One region of the Streptomyces mabaensis genome, then DNA from elsewhere that is predicted to be linked to it. Evidence: riboswitches for the same ligand, from Rfam matches in the RefSeq annotation. Region 1 holds a riboswitch; each other region holds the start of a gene.

The links. Region 1 has a riboswitch for cyclic di-AMP ahead of ACWV17_RS19420 (M23 family metallopeptidase). Riboswitches for the same ligand answer to the same signal wherever they lie in the genome.
Positions count from the first base shown of each region.
Region 2: linked by a shared signal. The riboswitch ahead of ACWV17_RS06455 (M23 family metallopeptidase) and the one ahead of ACWV17_RS19420 (M23 family metallopeptidase) in region 1 are both predicted to bind cyclic di-AMP.
Region 3: linked by a shared signal. The riboswitch ahead of ACWV17_RS15765 (M23 family metallopeptidase) and the one ahead of ACWV17_RS19420 (M23 family metallopeptidase) in region 1 are both predicted to bind cyclic di-AMP.

Region 1 is NZ_JBSOPZ010000020.1:52,549-59,561, reverse strand. It holds gene ACWV17_RS19460 (FG-GAP-like repeat-containing protein) at 1-770, shown strand, start outside; tRNA gene ACWV17_RS19455 (tRNA-Lys) at 875-947, shown strand; gene ACWV17_RS19450 (hypothetical protein) at 1,096-1,224, opposite strand; gene ACWV17_RS19445 (hypothetical protein) at 1,247-1,462, opposite strand; gene ACWV17_RS19440 (antitoxin) at 1,878-2,093, opposite strand; tRNA gene ACWV17_RS19435 (tRNA-Met) at 2,261-2,334, shown strand; gene ACWV17_RS19430 (MerR family transcriptional regulator) at 2,462-3,211, shown strand; gene ACWV17_RS19425 (PP2C family protein-serine/threonine phosphatase) at 3,294-4,463, shown strand; cyclic di-AMP (ydaO/yuaA leader) riboswitch at 4,706-4,840, shown strand; gene ACWV17_RS19420 (M23 family metallopeptidase) at 4,891-5,907, shown strand; gene ACWV17_RS19415 (PrsW family intramembrane metalloprotease) at 5,916-7,013, opposite strand, start outside.
Region 2 is NZ_JBSOPZ010000005.1:148,436-155,448, forward strand. It holds gene ACWV17_RS06440 (bifunctional acetate--CoA ligase family protein/GNAT family N-acetyltransferase) at 1-2,147, opposite strand, end outside; gene ACWV17_RS06445 (HPr family phosphocarrier protein) at 2,303-2,584, shown strand; gene ACWV17_RS06450 (GntR family transcriptional regulator) at 2,738-3,415, opposite strand; gene ACWV17_RS06455 (M23 family metallopeptidase) at 3,618-4,412, opposite strand; cyclic di-AMP (ydaO/yuaA leader) riboswitch at 4,426-4,583, opposite strand; gene ACWV17_RS06460 (M16 family metallopeptidase) at 4,794-6,161, opposite strand; gene ACWV17_RS06465 (M16 family metallopeptidase) at 6,182-7,013, opposite strand, start outside.
Region 3 is NZ_JBSOPZ010000015.1:63,582-70,594, reverse strand. It holds gene ACWV17_RS15785 (aspartate aminotransferase family protein) at 1-1,130, shown strand, start outside; gene ACWV17_RS15780 (helix-turn-helix domain-containing protein) at 1,200-1,826, shown strand; gene ACWV17_RS15775 (DUF6126 family protein) at 1,823-1,996, shown strand; gene ACWV17_RS15770 (tyrosine-protein phosphatase) at 2,024-2,830, opposite strand; cyclic di-AMP (ydaO/yuaA leader) riboswitch at 3,247-3,405, shown strand; gene ACWV17_RS15765 (M23 family metallopeptidase) at 3,410-4,357, shown strand; gene ACWV17_RS15760 (SGNH/GDSL hydrolase family protein) at 4,532-5,323, shown strand; gene ACWV17_RS15755 (carbohydrate kinase family protein) at 6,798-7,013, opposite strand, start outside.

The DNA of each region.
Region 1 (7,013 bases):
AGCGCCACGACTTCGGGCCCGACGGCATTCCCGACCTGTTCGCCACGAGCGACGCCGGATTCCTGTACCAGCGCGCGGGACAGGCCGACGGCACGGTCCGGCAGAGCGCGGAGCAGTCCGGGGGCTGGAACGGCATCAACGCCCACGTGGCGTTCGGCGACCCGACGGACGACGGCTGCAACGACGTCCTGATGCGCACCACGGCCGGCGAGCTGCGCCGCTACGACGGCGGGTGCGAAATGATCAGCCTCCAGAGCGACTCCGCCTACATTCCGCTCGGCGCCGGCTGGAACGTGCACAACGTGATCACCTCGCCCGGCGACATCACCGGCGACGGGCTGCCGGACCTGATCGGCCGGGCCGCGAGCACCGGGGACATCTGGCTGTACGCGAGCAGGGCTGACGGGCGGCTGCAGTCCGGCGTGAAGATCAGTTCTGCGTGGTCCGCGTACAAGAAGGTCGTCGGCGTCGGCGACCTCAACGGCGACGGCAACGGCGACCTGCTCCTGCAGGACGGCTCGAACGAGCTCTGGCGCCTCGACGGGCGTGACAACGGCACGTTCCGGAGCCGGGTGCTGGTGTTCAGCGACTGGGGCGCCAACCGCGACACCGTGATCGGCATCGGAGACCTTTCCGGTGATGGCAAGGCCGACCTGGTGTCCCGCGACACGGCGGGCAACCTGTGGCGCAACAACGGCAACGGGGCAGGTTCGTTCGGCGGCTCGAAGCTGCTCGGAACCAACTGGCAGAGCTACAAGAGTATCTTCTGATACGCCCCGGTGTGCCCCCGGCGAGCACCTCGCCGGGGGCACACCCCCGGATACCCGATCGGCTGCGGGGAGCTGTCCGGCTATGCTCTGGGGTGTTGTGCCGAGGGCCGTTAGCTCAATTGGCAGAGCAGCGGACTTTTAATCCGTTGGTTGTGGGTTCGAGTCCCACACGGCCTACCGCTCAGCCCCAGGTCAGATCACTCTGGCCTGGGGCTGATCTTGTTTTCGAGGACAAAGTGGGCGTCTGCTGGCCCGAGGGGTAAATGATCACGGAACGAAGAAGCCCCGGCCGCGTGGTGCTGGCGGCCGGGGCTCGGGTGGGAGCTCAGTCCTTCGGCGTGGGGATGAGGAATCCCCTCACGGGCCTGGGCTCAGGGTCGCGCGAGTCCGGGGTCTGCGTCCGATTCCACGCCGCGACCAGTTCCGCGTAGCGCGGGTCAATCCATTCCGCCATGGCCTTACCTCCTGCCCACAGGCTAGGGCCACTCCGGCTTCGGCATCGGCCGGATGGTGCAGTTCGGGGCATGCGAGCACGAGGCGGCGACCGCAACCAGCTCGTCATTGGGACCGGCCCACAGGGCGGTGTCCACCTCGTATCCGGCCACCCGGATCGCGTCCACGGTGCGGTCCAGGACCGTCGAGTCGTGCCGACCAGGGTCCTTGACGCACTGATCGAGGGGCTGACCCTGCACCGACCCTGGACGGCAGTCCCCACGATCGTGAGCTGACACGACCGGCGGTGACCCGCATCATCGCGGTCACTTAGTCGGCTCTCCCGGCCGCGGGTAAGGACGCGGATCTGACGCTGCGTCGTCACGGGCCTTTGCGCGTCGGCACTGCCTGGATTCGACCTGGCTGTGCCGGCCGCGCGGTCAGGCGAACGGGTTGTACGCCGTCCCCGAGTAGTCGCGGGCCTTCGCGGTGTCGCCGGCTGAAGCCCCGTGATGCCGTCGGAGTCGTACGCGTAGGTGTCGCGCGCCGTCTCGGCGCCAGCCCGGTTGCCGGAGGCCGTCCCTGTACGCCGGTGTTGCCGCGCACCCCGGCCGGGGCCACCCCGTGCCGGCGCCCCGGCCGGGGGTCTCCGGTCGGGGCGCGCGGGGGGCGGGGTCAGGGGCGGGGCGGCGGCGGGCGGTCGTCGCCCGGGGTGGGGGGTTCGCGGGTGGTGCCCAGCTGGTCGTTCATCTTCTGCTGGGCGGTGTCGACGTGGCGGCGGTGCCTGCCCTGCGTCCTCGCGTCGATGGCGTCGCCGCCCTTCTCGACGCCTTGGCTGGCAGTGTCCTCATGGCCCTTGATCAGGCCTTTGAGCTTGTCGAGCATCGACATGGCTCGTCCTCCCTGGTGGGGGTCACTGACTCCCAGGATGGACGCGCCCGCCCGATCCCGCATTCCCGCGTCCCGGCGCCGGACCGCCCTCGGCGGCGGCCGGATCCCCGCTCGGGGCCTAATTGGTCATGGCGCCGTCCCGGATGGCGTAGGGTTGTGTTTACCGACGCGGGGTGGAGCAGCTCGGTAGCTCGCTGGGCTCATAACCCAGAGGTCGCAGGTTCAAATCCTGTCCCCGCTACTGAAGAGGCAGAGGCCCGGATCCTGATGGATCCGGGCCTTTGTCATATCCGGGCTTAGTCGTGTTCGCGGGCCCGCCCGCCCCAGCGCTTGACCTTTACGCAACGTCAAGATTTAGCGTTCAGGGCATGGAGTGGTCGATCCAGGAAATCGCCCGGCGCGCCGGGACCACCAGCCGGACGCTGCGGCACTACGGCGATCTCGGGCTGCTCGAGCCCAGCCGTATCGGCAGCAACGGCTACCGCTACTACGGGCAGGACGCGCTCGTACGCCTGCAGCGCATCCTGCTGCTGCGTGAGCTGGGGCTCGGCCTGCCCGCCATCGCGGAGGTGCTCGCGGGGCAGCGGGACACCGCGGCGGCCCTGCGGACGCACCTGGACCTGCTGGAGCAGGAGCGCGAGCGCATCGGGCGGCAGATCGCCTCGGTGCGGACCACTCTCCACAAGACCGAGAGAGGGGAACAGCTCATGGCTGAGGAAATGCTGGACGGCTTCGATCACACGCAGTACGAGCCTGAGGTGACCGAGCGCTGGGGCCGGCAGGCGTATGAGGAGGGCGACCGCTGGTGGCGCTCGCTCACCCCGGAGCAGAAGCGGGAGTTCATGGAGCGGCAGGTCTCCATCGCCCAGGCCTTCGCGCGGGCGCTCCAGGAGGGGAAGGCCGCCGGCAGTGACGAGGTGCAGGCCATCACGCGGCGGCACTACGAGTGGCTGTCGGGGACGGTCACCCCGACCCGCTCGTACTTCATCGGGCTCGGCGAGATGTACGTCTCCGACCCGCGCTTCACCGCCACGTATGACCAGCACGGAGCCGGTACGGCGGCGTTCGTCCGCGACGCGATGAGGATCTACGGCGAGCGGCACCTGTCCGACGAGTAGCTCCGGGCCGCGGCCGCGTCCCGCTCGCCCGGTTGGCCGTTGCCCGGTCGCCGCCCCCGTGGCCTGCGGACAGGCTGGGTGAGTGGGGCACGAAGGAGGGCACATCGAGGACCAGGACCCGGACGAAGGCATCGGGAGCAGGGCCGCGCGCCGGTTCGTCCGTGCGCTGCCCGCGCTGCTGATCGTCGTCGGGCTGGTCTTCGACCTCTCCACCCCGCCGAGGTTCACGGGGTCGCCCTTCTTCTCGGCCGCGCCGCTCATCGCCGCGCCGCTGTTCTCGCTCGGCACCACGTTCCTGACCGGCGTGACCGCCTGCCTCGCCGTGCTGGCCCTGCACCTCCACAACGGGACGATGTGGCAGGCGGCGTCGCTGACCGAGCTGGCCACCGTGCTGACGGTGGCCGGTCTGGCGCTGCTCACCAACCGGGTGGTACGTCTCAGTGGCGAACAGCTCGCCTCCGCGCGCGGGATCGCGGAGGCGGCCCAGCGGGCCGTGCTCCCCGCGCCGGCCGACCGGATCGGCGGACTCCACATCGCCGCCCGGTACGAGGCGGCGCAGGCGGACGCGTTCATCGGCGGCGATCTCTATGCCGTACAGGACACGCCGTACGGGGTACGCCTGGTCGTCGGCGACGTACGGGGCAAGGGGCTCGACGCGGTGGAGGCGGTCGCCATCCTCATCGGGGCCTTCCGCGAGGCCGCCGAGCAGGAGTCCTCGCTCGAAGGCGTCGCGCAGCGGCTGGAGCGGGCCCTGACACGCGAGGGGACCCGCCGGGACAGCCTCGACGCGGTGGAGGGTTTCACCACCGCCGTGCTGGCGGAGATCCCGCGCGGCGGGCACGTGCTGCGGCTGGTCAACCGGGGGCATCCGGACCCCCTGCTGCTGCACGCCGACGGGACGCTGGAGACGCTCAAGCCCGCCGAACCGGCACTGCCGCTCGGCATGGGCGACCTGGCCAGCTGGCCCGACCGCGGGGAGGAGAGCGGGTTTCCGGCCGGGGCAACGCTGCTCCTCTACACCGACGGGCTGTCCGAGGCGCGGGACGGGGCTGGCGTCTTCTACGACCCGCAGGAGCGGCTGCGTGGCCGGATCTTTCCCGGGCCGGAAGCGCTGCTGACCGCGCTCGTCACCGATGTGCGGCGGTACACCGGGGGCAGCTCGACGGACGACATGGCGCTGCTCGCGGTCGGCCGCCCGCTGGAGGGGCAGCCGGACCGGCGTACCACCGTCCCGGTAGTCCGGCAGGCGTGACCGGAAGGGCACGGACACCCTCCGTAATCGAAGCGGAGCCCTCCGCATAACAATTGACGAACCATCAGGGTGAGGGTGGTTTATGAGCGGCGGTCAACTCGCCCGGTATCACCCCTTCCTGTCCCGGAAAGTCCCGGTGGAGAGCGTTAACGATCAACAGGAACAGCTTGGAATAGCGCCCCGGTGTCTATTAACGTTCGATAACGCAGCGCGGTCGTCCCAGCCGTCGCAAGAGACGGCACCGTGCGCGTGCGCCGAATTCCGCAAGGGAACCGGGGAACCACCAACTTGGGGTGAATCGGGCTGAAACCGGCCCGTAGGAGACCTTCCTGCTCCGAACCCGTCAGCTAACCCGGTAGGCGAGAAGGAAGGAAAGGAGCACGCCTCCGTGGCGTCCAACACCCCTGCCCCCGAAGTAACCCGGTCCATGACGCAGTCGTTTCCGGGAGGCACCGAAGGTTTCGGCGTCGAAGGGGGGACGTGGGAGGAATGGAACCCCACTGAGGACTCCGTCCGTCCCGTACGCGGCCGGCACCGCGTCGCCAAGCAGCGCGGCGGACTCGCCCGCAGCTCCACGGTGCTCGGAGTCGGCGTCATCGCCGCGGTCGGCGCCGGCGGCATCGCCACCGCGCAGGACAAGCCGGCCGTCACCATCTCCCTCCCCGACTCGATCACGTCCTCGCTGCCGGACGCCGCCTCGCTGCCCGGCGTGGGCGCGCTGATATCCGGTGACGACAGCGACGAGGACCGGGACACCTCCGTCGACGCCCCGCTCACCATGGCCGGCGTCAGCGCGGCGGAGGCCCAGCAGGGCACCACCGACGCGGGCGAGGCGCTGCGCGCCCGCATCCTGCTCCAGGCCGAGCACCAGCAGGACGCCGCCGACGCCGAGGCCCGTGCGGCCGCGGAGAAGGCCGCGGAAGCGGCGGCCGCCGCGGAGGCGAAGAAGCAGCAGGAGGCCGAGGCGGCGAAGGCGGCCGCGGAGAAGAAGGCCGCGGAGGAGGCCGCCAGGGCCGAGGCGGAGGCCGAGCGACTCGCCAAGCTGGCGGCCGGCTACTCCCTCCCCACCTCCTCGTACACCCTGACCTCGCACTACGGCCAGTCCGGCTCGATGTGGTCCTCCGGCCAGCACACCGGCCTCGACTTCGCCGCCCCCACCGGTACGCCGGTCAAGGCCGTGCACGGCGGCACCATCAAGTCGGCCGGCTGGTCCGGGTCTTACGGCTACCGCATCGTGCTGGAGCTCGAGGACGGTACGGAGATCTGGTACTGCCACCTCTCCTCGATGTCCGTCACCTCCGGCAAGGTCACCAACGGCGAGACCATCGGGCGCGTCGGCGCGACCGGCAACGTCACCGGCCCGCACCTGCACCTCGAGGTGCGCGTGGGCGGCGACACGGTCGACCCGCTGGCTTGGCTGCGCGGCAAGGGCCTGACGGTCTGAGCGGGCGGTTACCGGCCGGGGTGCCCGTACGCGCCGTACGGATTGCCGTACGGACCGTGGCCGCCCGGGCCGTGCCCGTACACGGTGACGTGCGGGCGCGGGATCGGTACGGGCAGCCGGCCCGTTGCTAGGGCCGCGTGGGCCAGCGCCGGGCCCGCCACCGCGCGCCGCTGCCACAGGTGGTGCAGCAGTTCCTGCTCGCGGGCGGTGAAGTCCGGGCCGGCCGCGCCGCGGCGGGCCCGGTGCCGCAGGAAGGCCAGCGACGTCGCGAAGGCCTCGTACTCGGCGACCGCGCGTGCCGCGGCCGGTCCGCCGGTCCGGGCCGCCATGCCGCGGGCCACGCCGCGGGCCCGCATCGAGGAGAGCGCCGGTGGCTCGGCGGGGCCCAGCCAGCCGGCCGCCGCGTACGCGGGCAGCTCGTCGGCGACGGTCCGCAGTTCGCCCTGCCGGGTCCAGACCGCCAGCCAGGTCAGCAGCCCGAAGACGGGCACCATGAACGCCCCGTACACGAGGTAGAAGGCGTGCTCGCCGTAGGCCGAGGAGCCGTTCCAGAGGGCGTGCATCAGCATCGCGAGGCCGAGCCCCAGCAGCGGAAGAACGATCCTGCGCGGCCGGCGACCCTCGGCCGCCATCGCCGCGGCGCCGAAGCCGATGCCGGTGAGCACGGTGAACAGCGGGTGCGCGAAGGGCGACATGACGATACGGACGAAGAAGGTCGCCGCCGTCATCGAGGTGAGACCCGAGCCGCCGGTCTCCAGGTCCTCGCCGAACGCGTTGCCCAAATAGAGGATGTTCTCGGTGAAGGCGAAGCCCGTCGCGGTGAAGCCGGCTATGACCACCCCGTCGACGATCCCGGTGAAGTCCCGTCCGCGGAAGACGAAGACCAGTAGCACGGCGGCCGCCTTCGCGCTCTCCTCCACGACCGGAGCGATGACGGTGGCCCCGAGGTGGTCCGCGCCGGCCGGGTCCGCGGTGGCCATGGCGAGCCAGCGGGTGGCGAAGCTGTTCGCCACTATCGCGACGAGCGCGGCCGCGAAGGCACCCCACGCGAAGGCGAAGACCAGGTTTGTCCAGGGGCCCGGCTCGACCCGGTCCAGCCAGCGGAA
Region 2 (7,013 bases), on a different contig from region 1:
GCCCGTTCGGCGGCGGGGTAGGCGGGAATCCGAGCCCCGGGCCGCGCTCGCTCTGCCCCGCGACCAGCCCCCCCGGCGGACGGCGCCGCCGCCCCGCGGACGGCGGCGCGGGCCCCGGCGTCACCGGAACCGGCAACGCCAAGCGTGCCGCCCGCGTGCGGCACGCCGCGCGCACCGGGCGCGGCCCCCGCGTCCTCGGCCGCCCCGGCCGAGGCTCCGGCGCGGGCGTCCGGGCCCGACGCCGGCGCACCCGCGCGGGCCGGGGCCGGGGACGCCGTGCTGGTCGCCGCCGCCAGGGCGTCCGCGAGGCCGCCCAGCTCCACGTGGACCACCGCGACCGGCTTGGCCGGGGCGTCCGCCGCCGCCTCGCGCAGCGCCGCGGCCAGCACCTCGCCGTCACCCGACTCCGTCGCGCCGTTGTCCCCCACCCAGGGGATCGCCGTCACGACCACCGCGTCGCAGCCGTCGTCCGCGAGTGCCTCGGCCAGCGCGGCGCGGAAGTCCGCCGGGGTCGCTGCCGTGGTCAGGTCCCGGGGCGGCTGCGGGCGCAGCCCCTCGGTCAGGCAGGCGTCGTACGTCAGCAGACCGAGCGACTCGGAGTTGCCGAAGATCGCCACCCGCGGTCCGGCGGGCAGCGGCTGGTCCGCGAGCATCAGGCCGACGTCCACCAGTTCCGTGACCGTGTCGACCCGGATCACGCCGGCCTGACGCAGCAGCGCCGAGACCGTCGCGTCGGGGATGCGCGTGACCGGCACCGCGTGTCCGGGCGGTGCGCTGCCGCTGTGCCGGCCGCCCTTGACGACGACGACCGGTTTGACCTGCGAGGTGCGGCGGGCGAGGCGGGTGAACTTCCGCGGGTTGCCGAGCGTTTCGAGGTAGAGCAGAGCCACATCGGTGGCCGGGTCCTCGTACCAGTACTGCAGGAAGTCGTTGCCGGAGACGTCGGCGCGGTTGCCCGCCGAGATGAACGAGGACAGCCCCGCGCCCCGCCGCAGCAGCCCCGACAGCAGGGCGATGCCGATCGCACCGGACTGGGTGAACAGGCCGATGCGCCCCGGCGTGGGCGGTTCGGGGGCCAGCGAGGCGTTCAGCAGGACGTCGTCCGCGGTGTTGATGATGCCGAAGGCGTTGGGGCCGATGATGCGCATGCCGTACGACCGCGCCTGGCGGACCAGTTCACGCTGCCGCTCCCGGCCCTCCGCGCCGCTCTCCGCGTACCCGGCGGACAGGACGACGAGCCCCTGTACGCCGTGCTCGCCGCAGTCGGCCACCGCTTCGGGCACCCGGTCGGCGGGGACGGCCACGACCGCGAGGTCGACGGGCTCGCCGATCTCGCCGACGGAGCGGTACGCGGGGACGCCGCCGAGCGTCGTGCCGCCGGCCTCCAGCGCGCGGTTCACGGCGTACGTACGCCCGGTGAACCCGGAGCCGAGGAGGTTGCGCAGCACGGACCGGCCGACACCGCCGGGCGCGCGGCCGGCGCCGATGACGGCGACGGCACCGGGCGCGAGCAGGCGCTGCACGGAGCGGGCCTCGGCGCGCTGCTCGCGGGCGCGCTGGACGGCCAGCGACCGGTCGGTGGGTTCGAGGTCGAAGGTGAGATGGACGGAGCCGTCCTCGAAGCTGCGCTTCTGCGTGTACCCCGCATCCGTGAACACCTTGATCATCTTGGTGTTGGCGGGCAGCACCTCGGCGGCGAACCGCCGGATGCCGCGCTCGCGCGCGACGGCACCGATGTGTTCGAGCAGCGCTGAGGCCACCCCGCGCCCCTGGTGGGCGTCCTGGACGAGGAATGCGACCTCGGCCTCGTCCGCGGGGGCGGAGGCGGGCCGGCCGTCCTCGTTGATCCGGTCGAAGCGCACGGTGGCGATGAACTCGCCGCCGACGGTGGCCGCGAGGCCGACCCGGTCCACGTAGTCGTGATGGGTGAAGCGGTGGACGTCACGGTCGGAGAGCCGGGGGTAGGGAGCGAAGAAGCGGTAGTACTTCGACTGGTCCGACACCTGTTCGTAGAAGCTGACCAGGCGTTCGGCGTCCTCGGTGGTGATGGGCCTGATCCGCGCGGTGCCGCCGTCGCGCAGCACTACGTCGGCTTCCCAGTGGGCCGGGTAGGCGTGGTGCTCGTCATGGGCCGGCGGGGGCTGCATGGGGAAAGAGTACGGGTCGCGGCGGCGCCCGGGGCGGGGCAGTCTGAGGAAGTCCGAACGGCAGGCCGGATGCGGTCCGGAAGGGCCGGACCCGAGCACCCCGCACCCCATGAGAGACTGGTCTAGACAACCTTAAGCACCTGAAGGGCATCACCATGGTTGAGCGCCGCGTCAACGTCGGCTGGGCCGAAGGCCTGCACGCCCGGCCCGCCTCGATCTTCGTCCGCGCCGCGACGGCCTCCGGCGTCCCCGTGACGATCGCCAAGGCCGACGGAAGCCCGGTCAACGCCGGCTCCATGCTCGCGGTGCTCGGCCTCGGCGCCCACGGCGGCGAGGAAATCGTGCTCGCGTCCGACGCGGACGGCGCGGACGCCGCCCTCGACCGGCTCGCAAAGCTGGTCGCCGAGGGGCTCGAGGAGCTTCCGGAAACCGTCTGAGCCGGAACGGCTCATCACGGCGATGCGATGCGGTGAAAACGGCTCGGCCGTTTTCACCGCATCTTTTTCGCCCGAATCGAATGCGCACCTACAGAATTCGGGCAGCTGAAAACAACCCCGGCCAATAGCTCCTCTTTGTATACGGCGGAACTGTTAATGGGGAGCGCTCGCGGTGTTTACGGCATGTTGCGAAGTCCTCACCCTTTCGGTGCGCCGCAGCCGGTGCGCCGATGCCGCCCGCTCCGCGTGCTGCGCCGTCAGTGCCCGCGCCCGCTCCGCGTCACCGCGCGCCACCGCGTCGACGATCGCCCCGTGTTCCGCCCACGACTCCAGCGGCCGGGCGGGCGCCTCGACCGCGTACATCCAGGCGATCTTGTGCCGCAGCTGGGTGAGCAGCGCCGTGAGGCCGGGACTGCCCGAGGCCTGGGCGAGCGTCTCGTGGAACCAGCCGCCCAGCGAGCGCAGATCCTCGCCCTGCCCGCGGCGGGCCCGCTCCTGCCCCAGCCTCACCAGGCCGCGCAGCACCTTGAGATGCGCCTCGGTGCGCCGCCGTGCGGCCCGTGCGGCGCCCAGCGGCTCCAGCAGCATCCGGATCTCCAGCAGGTCGGCCGCCTCCTGCTCGGTGGGCTCGGCCACGCAGGCGCCCGCGTGCCGGCGGGTGACGACGAAGCCCTCGGACTCCAGGGTGCGCAGGGCTTCGCGGACGGGGACGCGCGAGACGCCGTAGCGGCGCGCGAGCACCTCCTCGGTGAGTCGGCTGCCGCGTTCGAAGACACCGGAGACGATGTCGTCGCGGATTGCCGTGCATACCGAGTGCGCGGGAATGCGCATGACCGGACCTCCGCCTTAATCCCCGCGAAACGCGGTCGGACGACGCCTGTTCTGCGACTCTATTGCAGCGCGCGGGAATTTCCGACGGCGGGCGGGAAATCAGGTATATCTTCTGGCCAAAGTTCCTGGCGGAGAACGGCCGGGGAACGCCGAAGACCCCGACGCGGGGGCGGGGCCTTCGGAAGCTGTCGGTGGAGGAACCTCAGAGGCTGACGCCGTGCGAGCGCAGGTAGCCGACCGGGTCGATGTCCGAGCCGTACTCGGCGCTCGTCCGGGCCTCGAAGTGGAGGTGCGGGCCGGACGAGTTGCCCGTCGAGCCGGAGAGGCCGATCTGCTGCCCCGGGGTGACGGACTCGCCGACGGACACCGAGAGGGAGGACAGGTGGCCGTACTGGGTGTAGGTGCCGTCGTTCATCTTGATCACGACGTTGTTGCCGTACGCGCCGCCCCAGCCGGCCTCGACGACGGTGCCCATGCCCACGGCCCGCACGGTGGTGCCGGAGGCCGCGTGGAAGTCGACACCGGTGTGGCTGCCGGAGGACCAGGCGGCGCCGCCCGCCTGGTAGGAGGTGGAGACGTACGAGCCGGCGATCGGGGAGACATAGCTGTTCAGGCGCTTGCGCTCGGCCTCACGGGCGGCGCGCTCCTTGGCCTCGCGCTCCGCCTTGGCCTTCGCCTCGGCCTTGCGCTTGGCCTCCTCGGCCCGCTTCTTCGCCTCGGCCTCGGCCTTCGCCTTGGCGGCGGCCGCCTCGGCGGCCTGCTGCTGGGCCTGCGCCTGGGCGTCGATCTGGTCGGCCAGGGTGTCGGCGACGACGATGGCGTTGAGGCCGGTGTCCTCGACCGTCGCGGCCGCCGGCTCGGCGGCGGCGAAGGCCGGCGAGCTCAGGGTGCCGACGACGCCCGCGGTGGCGAGGGTGGCGATGCCTGCGATGTTCGCGCTCTTGCGCGTCATACGGCTCGGACGACGGTGCTTCCCGGTGGCACGGGTGAACGCCATGAAGAGGCTGATCCTTTCCTTCCTTCTCGCCTACCGGGTTAGCTGACGGGTTCGGAGCAGGAAGGTCTCCTACGGGCTTCCTCTGGCGAGGAGGCCCGATTCACCCCAGGGACTGCGTGGGTCCCCGGCTCCCCAGGCTCGCGCCTGACGGGGACTCGGCGATGGCTGCCCGGTGCCGCGGGTGCGACGCTCACATCTGACGAACAGCCGGACAGACGCTAAGCGGCTCATCTGTCAATCACCAAACAGACACGGTTTTTTGTAGCGCACGCCACAGGCCAGACACCCAACCTCCGCAACAATCCGGACATATGGGAGGACCCCGGTGGCTCGCCGGCCACCGGGGTCCCTCTTGTCCGTCTTACTGCCGCTTACGGCCGATCAGCCGGTGACAACAGTCACTTCGCCGATGCCGAGCGCCTTCACCGGCTCCTCGATCTGCGACGCGTCACCCACCAGGACGGTCACCAGCCGGTCGACCGGGAACGCGCTGACGGCCGCCGCGGTGGCTTCCACCGTGCCCGTTTCGGCCAGCCGTACGTACAACTGCGCCTGGTAGTCGTCCGGCAGATGCTGCTCCACCTGGTCGGCGAGCGTGCCGGCGACGGCCGCGGCCGTCTCGAACTTCAGCGGGGCGACACCCACCAAGTTCTGTACGGCGACGTCGCGTTCGGCGTCGGTGAGGCCCTCGGCGGCGAGCGTGCGCAGCACCGTCCAGAGGTCCTCCAGCGCCGGGCCGGTGTGCGGGGTGTCGACCGAGCCGCTGATGGCGAGCATGGCCGCGCCCGTGCCGTCGGGTGCGGACCGCAGCACCTGGCCGAACGCCCGGACGCCGTACGTGTAGCCCTTCTCCTCCCGCAGGACGCGGTCCAGCCGGGAGGTGAGCGTGCCGCCGAGGCAGTACGTGCCCAGCACCTGGGCCGCCCAGACCCGGTCGTGCCGGTCGGGGCCGATACGGCCGAGCAACAGCTGGGTCTGCACGGCGCCGGGGCGGTCCACGATCACCACGCGGCCGGTGTCGTCGGCGGTCACCGGCGGCACCGGGCGCGGCTGCGCGGAGCCCCCGGTCCAGGCGCCCAGGGTCTCGGCGAGGACGGCGTCCAGGTCGGTACCGGTGTAGTCGCCGACGACCACCGCGGTGGTCGTGGCGGGGCGAACGTAGGCCTCGTAGAAGCCCCTTACGGCCGCGGAGTCGATCCGCGCGACCGTCTCCTCGCTGCCCTGCCTCGGGCGCGACATCCGGACGTCTGCGGGGAACAGCTCCGCGGAGAGCTGCTTGGCCGCGCGGCGGGACGGGTTGGCCAGCTCGTGCGGGATCTCGTCGAGCCGGTTGCGCACCAGGCGGTCCACCTCGCTGTCGGCGAACGCGGGGGCCCGCAGCGCCTCCGCGAGCAGCCCGAGGGCCTTCGGCAGCCGGGAGGCGGGCACTTCGAGGGAGACCCGGACGCCCGGATGGTCGGCGTGCGCGTCCAGCGTGGCGCCGCACCGCTCCAGTTCCGCGGCGAACTCCTCGGCGGTGTGCTTGTCGGTGCCCTCGGACAGGGCGCGGGCCATGATCGTGGCCACACCGTCGAGGCCGTCCGGCTCGGCGTCCAGCGGCGCGTCGAGGATGATCTCGACCGCGACGACCTGCTGGCCGGGGCGGTGGCAGCGGAGCACGGTCAGGCCGTTGTCCAGGGTGGCGCGCTCGGGGGCCGGGAAGGCCCACGGCTTGGCTTCGCCCGCCTGGGGCTGCGGGTGGAACTCCATGCTGGTGATCTCTGCGTCGCTCACTGCTGCGCCCCTTCGGTGCCGTTCTCGTTCGTGCCCTCGGCGTCGTCCGCGTCCTCCGCGTCTTCCGCGGCCACGGGTTCGTACACGAGGACCGCCCGGTTGTCGGGGCGCAGCCGGGCCGCGGCCACGGCCTGCACCTCTTCGGCGGTGATGTCGAGAACCCGCTGTACGGCGGTCAGGGCGAGCTGCGGGTCGCCGAACAGCACGGCGTACCGGCAGAGTTCATCGGCGCGGCCGGCGACCGTGGAGAGCCGGTCCAGCCACTCGCGCTCCAGCTGGGCCTGGGCGCGCTCCATCTCCTCCGCCGTGGGACCCTCGGCGGCGAAGCGGGCGAGCTCGTCGTCGACCGCGGCCTCGATCGTCGGTACCTCGACGCCGCCGGACGTCTTCACGTCCAGCCAGCCGAGGGAGGGTGCGCCGGCCAGCCGTAGCAGGCCGAAGCCGGCGGCCACGGCCGTCTGGTCGCGGCGGACCAGCCGGTTGTGCAGCCGGGAGGACTCGCCGCCACCGAGAACGGTGAGCGCCAGGTCGGCGGCGTCGCACTCGCGGCTGCCGTCCTGCGGGAGGCGGTAGGCGGCCATCAGCGCGCGGGCCGGCACCTCCTCCACGATCTCCTCGCGCAGCTGCTCGCCGATGACGTCCGGCAGCGAGCCGTCCCGCGGCGCCTGCTTGCCGTCGTGGGAGGGGATCGAGCCGAAGTACTTCTCGATCCAGGCCAGCGTCGCCGCGGAGTCGATGTCACCGACGACGGACAGCACCGCGTTGTTCGGCGCGTAGTAGGTACGGAAGAAGTTCCGCGCGTCCTCCAGGGAGGCGGCGTCCAGGTCG
Region 3 (7,013 bases), on a different contig from region 1:
TCCTGGACGCCTCGCTCGCCGATCTCGTCCGCTTCGACTGCCAGCCGCTGCCCGGACTGCTGGCCGAGAAGCTGCTCTCGTACAGTCCGCACCTGGACCGGGTCTACTTCGGCAACAGCGGTACGGAGGCGGTGGAGACCGCGCTCAAGTTCGCCCGGTACGCCACGGGCAGGCCCAGGATCCTGTACTGCCCCCATGCCTTCCACGGGCTGACCACCGGCTCGCTCTCGGTCAACGGGGAGGACGGCTTCCGGGACGGCTTCGCGCCGCTGCTGCCGGACACCGCCGTCCCGCTCGGTGATCTCGTCGCGCTGGAACGGGAGTTGAAGCGCGGCGATGTGGCGGCCTTCGTCGTCGAGCCGGTCCAGGGCAAGGGCGTGCGCGAGGCGCCGCCCGGATTCCTGCGCGCCGCACAGGAGTTGCTGCACCGGCACAAGGCGCTCCTCATCGCCGACGAGGTGCAGACCGGCCTGGGCCGGACCGGTGACTTCTTCGCGTACCAGCACGAGGAGGGCGTCGAACCCGACCTGGTCTGCGTGGCCAAGGCGCTGTCGGGCGGCTATGTGCCGGTCGGGGCGACCCTCGGCAAGGACTGGATCTTCAAGAAGGTGTACTCGTCCATGGACCGGGTGCTGGTGCACTCCGCCAGCTTCGGTTCCAACGCGCAGGCGATGGCGGCGGGGCTCGCCGTGCTGTCGGTCATGGAGAACGAGCAGATCGTCGCCCACGCCCGGGCGACCGGTGATCTGCTGCGCACCCGGCTCGCCGCCCTCGTCGATCGCTACGAGTTGCTGCACGAGGTGCGCGGACGGGGCCTGATGATCGGCATCGAGTTCGGCCGGCCCACATCGCTCGGGCTCCGCGGCCGGTGGGCCATGCTCCAGGCGGCACGCAAGGGGCTCTTCGCGCAGATGGTGGTCGTCCCGCTGCTCCAGCGGCACCGCATCCTCACCCAGGTGTCCGGCGACCATCTCGAAGTGATCAAGCTGATTCCGCCGCTGATCATCGACGAGCGGGACGTGGACCGGTTCGTCGCCGCCTTCACGGACGTCATGGACGAGGCACACAGCGGTGGCGGACTGATGTGGGACTTCGGCCGCACCCTGGTCAAGCAGGCCGTCGGCAGGTGATGTGCCTCTGATGTGCCTCAGAGGCAAGAAATTTGCCTGAGAGGCACGCGCTCTGGCTCAATCGACGGTATGGACCCTGGCACCACCGGGGCGGCCCAGGAGCTGCCCGCCGTCGCGCCGCAGCTGCGCGAGCTGCGGCGTCGCGCCGCGCTGACGCTGGAGGCGGCCGCCGCGCGCGCCGGTCTCTCACCGGCGCATCTGTCCCGGCTCGAGACGGGTCGGCGTCAGCCGTCCCTGCCGATGCTGCTCGCGCTCGCCCGTACCTACGGTACGACCGTCTCGGAACTGCTCGGCGAGGAGCTGCCCGGCCGGGACCCGGTCGTGCGCGGCGACCGGGCCGAGCCGGCGGAGGCCGGCGGCTGGACGTACTGGTCGGCCGGCACCCCCGGTCGCGGCATGCAGGCGCTGCGGCTGCGGGTTCCGTACGGCAGGCAGGGCGACCTGGTCCGCGTACACCCCGGTGAGGAGTGGCTGTACGTACTCCGGGGCCGGGTGCGGCTGATGCTCGGCGAGAGCGAGCACACCCTCGCGCCGGGGGACAGCGCGCACTTCGACTCGCTGACCCCGCACCGGATCGCCGCCGCCACCCGCGGCGGGGCCGAGCTGCTCTTCGTCCACACGCTGCTGCAGAGCGCCGCTGCCGAGCTGTGCCTCGGCGACGGCGCGTCCCGACGAACGCCAGGAGTGTCGCCATGACCGACCCCGAAACCGCCCCCGGGACCGACGAGAAGAAGTCCACCGCCCGTCGCTTCGTCGAGGACAGGATTCCGCGGGGCCTGGCGATCCGGCTCTTCGTCTACGTCGTCGCCGGACACCTCTTCGCGGCGTTCGTGTACATGCTCTTCACCCTCGGCGGGCAGCAGTAGGGCCTGTCCGGTCGTCAGGTCCCGTCGTCAGTCCAGCAGGCGGGCGCGCAGCCGCTCGCGGATCTCGGGGGTGACCTTCAGGCCCTCCTCGAGGTAGCGGTCGGTCGTGCCCCAGGTCTGGGAGATGGTGTCGAAGGCCGCCGCGAGGTACTCGGCGCGGGCGTCGAACAGCGGGCTCAGCAGCTCCATGACCTCGGGGGACATGGCGGCGGGCGAGCTGTTGCTGCGGTGCACCTTGTAACGGCGGTGGGCCGCGTTGGACTCCAGGTAATCGGCCTCGATCGCGTCCCGCTCGACGCCGAGCGCGAGCAGCGTCACCGCGATCGACAGGCCCGCGCGGTCCTTGCCGGCCGCACAGTGCATCAGGGCCGGCACGCTGTCCTCGGCGAGCGCGTGCAGCACCCGGCTGTGCTCCGCGGTGCGGTGCTTGATGATCACGCGGTAGGAGGCGGACATCCGCGCGGCAGCCTGGCCGTCGGCGAGGATCGAGCGCAGCTGGTCGAGATCGCCGTCGCGGACCATCTTCCAGAACTCGGCGCCGTCCGCCGGGTCCGTCAGCGGGATGTTGACGTTCCGTACGCCGGGCAGCTCGACGTCCGGACCCTCAAGTGCCTTGTCCGCGTCATTGCGGAAGTCGAAGATCGTGTGCAGCCCGAGCGAGCCGAGGAAGGCGGCGTCGGTGGCGCTCGCATGCGCCAGATGACCGCTGCGGAAGAGCCGCCCCTGCCGTACCCGTCGGCCGTCCGCGGCCGGCAGCCCGCCCACGTCACGGAAGTTGCGCACTCCGGTCAGCTCGGGCTCTGTCGACGGGACCTGGGGAAGCTGCTGCGTCACGGGGTCTCCTCCGTGTCTGCCGTCGGCGCTGCTCGCCGGCGAGGGTCATCGGTTCGACGATACGACATGGGTTCCTGGGGCAATCATCTCGGTGCGGATCAGTAGGGGCAATTACGGTTCAATGTCCGTTCTGACCGAATTGATTTGCTTAACGAGGCCTTGGCGTATTTGCGCGTGAGATGGTCCCGGAGTGAGTGAGCAGGATCATATTGGTGACGTTGCGTGGTGGCGGAAGCAGGCCTAATTCCATGGTGCGGGCGGCTGTTAATGATCCGTAATCCACGGAGGGTGACCGGAAAATTCCGGCATATTCGTCACTGCGAATGCAATGCGGAATTCGCGGCTTGTTCCGCCCGTCGGGCTCGCCTACGGTCACCGTCAATCCGGGTGGACCGCCGAATCCTGCCACCGCCCGGAAACCGCACCCACCACTCACGCACGGCAGGAGCGGGGGACCCAGGTAAGCCGCCGGTCCGGTAATCCGGAACGGCTCGGGGTTAAGTCGCACTCGCACTGCGGCCGGACATCTCCAGTCCGAACCCGACAGCTCACCTCGCAGGCGACGGAGAGGAATTCGTCATGCCCGCAAAGGGTAAGCACCGTCGTCCCAAGGCCAATCCGATCACGCGCGGCTTTGTCGCCGCAGGCACTGGTGGTGCCGCACTCGCGCTGCCGCTGCTGGGCGCCACCGGCGCGACCGCGGCGGAGAAGGCCGCACCGGCCACCGCCGCCGAGAAGGCCGTCGCTCCGGTCGCGGCCGCCGCGCCGGCCGCCGCGGTGAAGTCCGCTCCCAAGACGTACTCCGTGGTCTCGGGCGACTACCTGTCCAAGATCGCCGATGAGCAGGACGTCAGCGGCGGCTGGCAGAAGCTCTACCAGGACAACCGCGAGGTCGTCGGTGACGACCCGTCGCTGATCCACCCGGGCCTCAAGCTCACCATCGGCGAGAAGGCCAAGGCCAAGGCCAAGGCCAAGCCGGCGGCCAAGTCCGAGGCTCCTGCCGAGCGGGCCGACCGGTCCGAGCGCAAGAGCGCGCCTGCCCCGGCGCCGGCGCCGGCGAAGAAGAGCGCGCCGGCCGAGAAGGCCGCCACGGCCGCCTCGGACAAGGGCACTGCGAACGCCTCCGGCTTCACCGCCCCGGTCGACGCTTCCGTCTCCACCCCGTACCGCATGTCCGGGTCCATGTGGTCGAGCGGTTACCACACGGGTGTGGACTTCGCCGCGGGCTCCGGCACCAGCGTCAAGTCCATCGGTCCTGGCACCGTCGTCTCGGCCGGCTGGAGCGGTTCCTACGGCAACGAGGTCGTCATCCAGCACGCCGACGGCACGTACTCGCAGTACGCCCACCTGTCCGCGCTCTCCGTCTCGTCCGGCCAGAGTGTCAGCGGCGGGCAGCAGATCGGGCTGGTCGGCTCGACCGGCAACTCGACCGGTCCGCACCTGCACATGGAGGTCCGGACCAGCCCGAGCTACGGCTCGGACATCGACCCGCTGGCGTACCTGCGCCAGCACGGCGTCAGCATCTGAGACGCATCACCCTGACGGGGCGTCACCAGACGTAGCCAGGAGGCCGGATCGGCGGATCCGGCCTCCTGGCGTATGCCCGGGAGCCGTGGGAAACGGCCCGTGGTCCATGTCACGCCGCGTCACCCCCTCCTTACGGTCGCGTAGGTCACATCCGCCGGTGAAGGATGTGCTCCCGTGGCAGGCGATTCGAGATCAATCAGCAGAGGTGCGTTCGGGTCGTACGCGGCGATCGGTGACAGCTTCACCGAAGGCGTCGGCGATCCGGGGCCTGACGGTTCGTTCGTGGGGTGGGCCGACCGGCTGGCGGTACTGCTCGCCGACCAACGCCCGGAGCACGCCTTCCGCTACGCGAACCTGGCCGTGCGGGGACGGCTGCTCGACCAGATCGTGGCGGAGCAGGTGCCGCGGGCGAAAGGGCTCGCGCCGGACCTGGTGAGCTTCTGCGCCGGCGGCAACGACATCATCCGGCCGGGCAGCGATCCGGACGCGGTCGCCGAGCGTTTCGAGGCGGCCGTGGCGGACCTGACCTCGGCCGTCGGTACGGTGATGATCACCACCGGTTTCGACACCCGCAGCGTGCCGGTGCTGCGGCATCTGCGGGGCAAGATCGCCACGTACACCGCGCATGTGCGGTCGATCGCCGACCGCTACGACTGCCCGGTGCTCGACCTGTGGTCGCTCAGGTCGGTCCAGGACAGGCGGGCCTGGGACGGCGACCGGCTGCATCTCTCGCCCGAGGGGCACACGCGGGTCGCGCTCCGCGCGGCGCAGGTGCTGGGCCTGGAGGTACCGGCCGACCCCGACCAGCCGTGGCCCCCGGAGGAGCCGAGGGGCTCGGCGGCAGTCCGCCGGGACAACATCCAGTGGGCGCGGGAGCACTTGGTGCCGTGGATCGGCCGACGCCTGCGAGGCGAGTCGTCGGGCGACCACATAGAACCGAAGCGCCCGGACTTGCTGCCGTTGTAGGGGCCGGGGGTGGGGGGTGACTGTGGCCGGGGGTGGGTTGTGCGGCGAAACCCGGGGCCGCCCGCTTTGTGAGTATGGCGGGCCGGGCCGGACCGTCAAGGGCGCTCCCTGCGGTCGCGTCGCTGCGCGATGGCCTTCGGCCCCCCTTGACCGTCCGCCCCGTCCCGCTGGTGCAGATGAGTGTCGGGCGGCCCCGGGGAGCGGGGCCCCACCTGAGCCGGGACGCTGGCTGCGCTCTCGTCGGTGACCTCAGCCTGGCAGATGGGGCAAGACACGCGGCCACTTCGGGGGCTGCGCGGCTCGGCTAAGCGACCGACGGCCGTCTGTTGAGCCGAGACGACGCCCAATCCGAGGTGAGGCGACACCAAGCGGGCGAGGGGGTCTGCGAGTAGGTCATAAACCCCGTCAAATCGGGCGCAATTGAGGCCCTGTGGACCCTCTCATGCCGCCTGTTGTAGTCATACCTCGGCCAGACCGGCCTGCTGGCCGCTCAGCCGGGTCCAAGTCCATCCCGGGCCTGCCGCGCGCGGCAATGACCCACCGGCCTGCGGCCGCTGGGCTGGTCGGGGTCCTCCGAGCGGACCTCACGGTCCACAATTTGCGGCCGCTGCGCCGGGGCCAGTTCCTCCCGAGGCGACCGCGTGGTCCACAACCTGCAGTCGCTTGGCCGAGGCCGTGCTCCTCTCTGACCTGCCGCGCGCGGTAATGACCCACCGGCCTGCGGCCGCTGAGCTGGTCGGGGTCCTCCGAGCGGACCTCACGGTCCACAATCTGCGGCCGCTGCGCCGGGGCCAGGTTCCTCCCGAGGCGACCGCGTGGTCCACAACCTGCAGCCGCTTGGCCGAGGCCGTGCTCCTCTCTGACCTGCCGCGCTGGGTAATCACCCACCGGCCTGCGGCCGCTTGGCCGGGGCCGGGCCCCTCCCGGGCCGATTGCGCACCACCCACCACCCGGTGGCCGCTTGGCCGGGGCCGGGCCCATCCCGGAGAGACCGCGCCCGCAACTACCCACCGGCCTGTGGCCGCTTGGCCGGGCCGGGCCCATCCCGGGGAGACCGCGTCCCGCAATCGCCCACCGGCCTGCGGCCGGGGGCCGACCGGGACCAGCAGCCGGTGGATCCCCGGGGCCCCGCTCCGGGGGCCGCCCCCTCAACAAGCAGTAGCGGTGGAGGGACGGGAGTCCAGGGTGGCCGAAGGCCATCGCGCAGCGACGCGACCGCAGGGAGCGCCCTTGACGCCCGGCCCGGAGCCGCCATCATCACCAACCGGGCGGCCCCCCACCCGCACTTCTCGCCCCGGGGCACGCACGCCCCCCACCCGCACTGCCCGCTCCCGGGCACGGGCGGCCCCCCACCCGCACTGCCCGCTCCCGGACACGTCCGCCCCCCACCGGCCTGCGGCTGCTGAGCCGGGACCGGCACCCGCCGTCCCCAGGGGGCCCTACCCGAACCACCCGCTCCTGGACCAGGGCGCCCTCAGCCCCCCGTCAGTTCCTCCCGCCCGATCAGCGCCGTGCTGCCCTCCACCGTGCACGCGTACGCGCCCGCCACCGCGCCCAGCCTCGCGCACTCCTCCAGGTCCCGGCCCGCCAGGCGTCCGTACAGGAAGCCGCAGACGTACGCGTCGCCTGCGCCGTTGGAGTCCACCACCCGCGCCGGCGGTACCGTCGCGCGGATCGGGCGCGGCGTGCT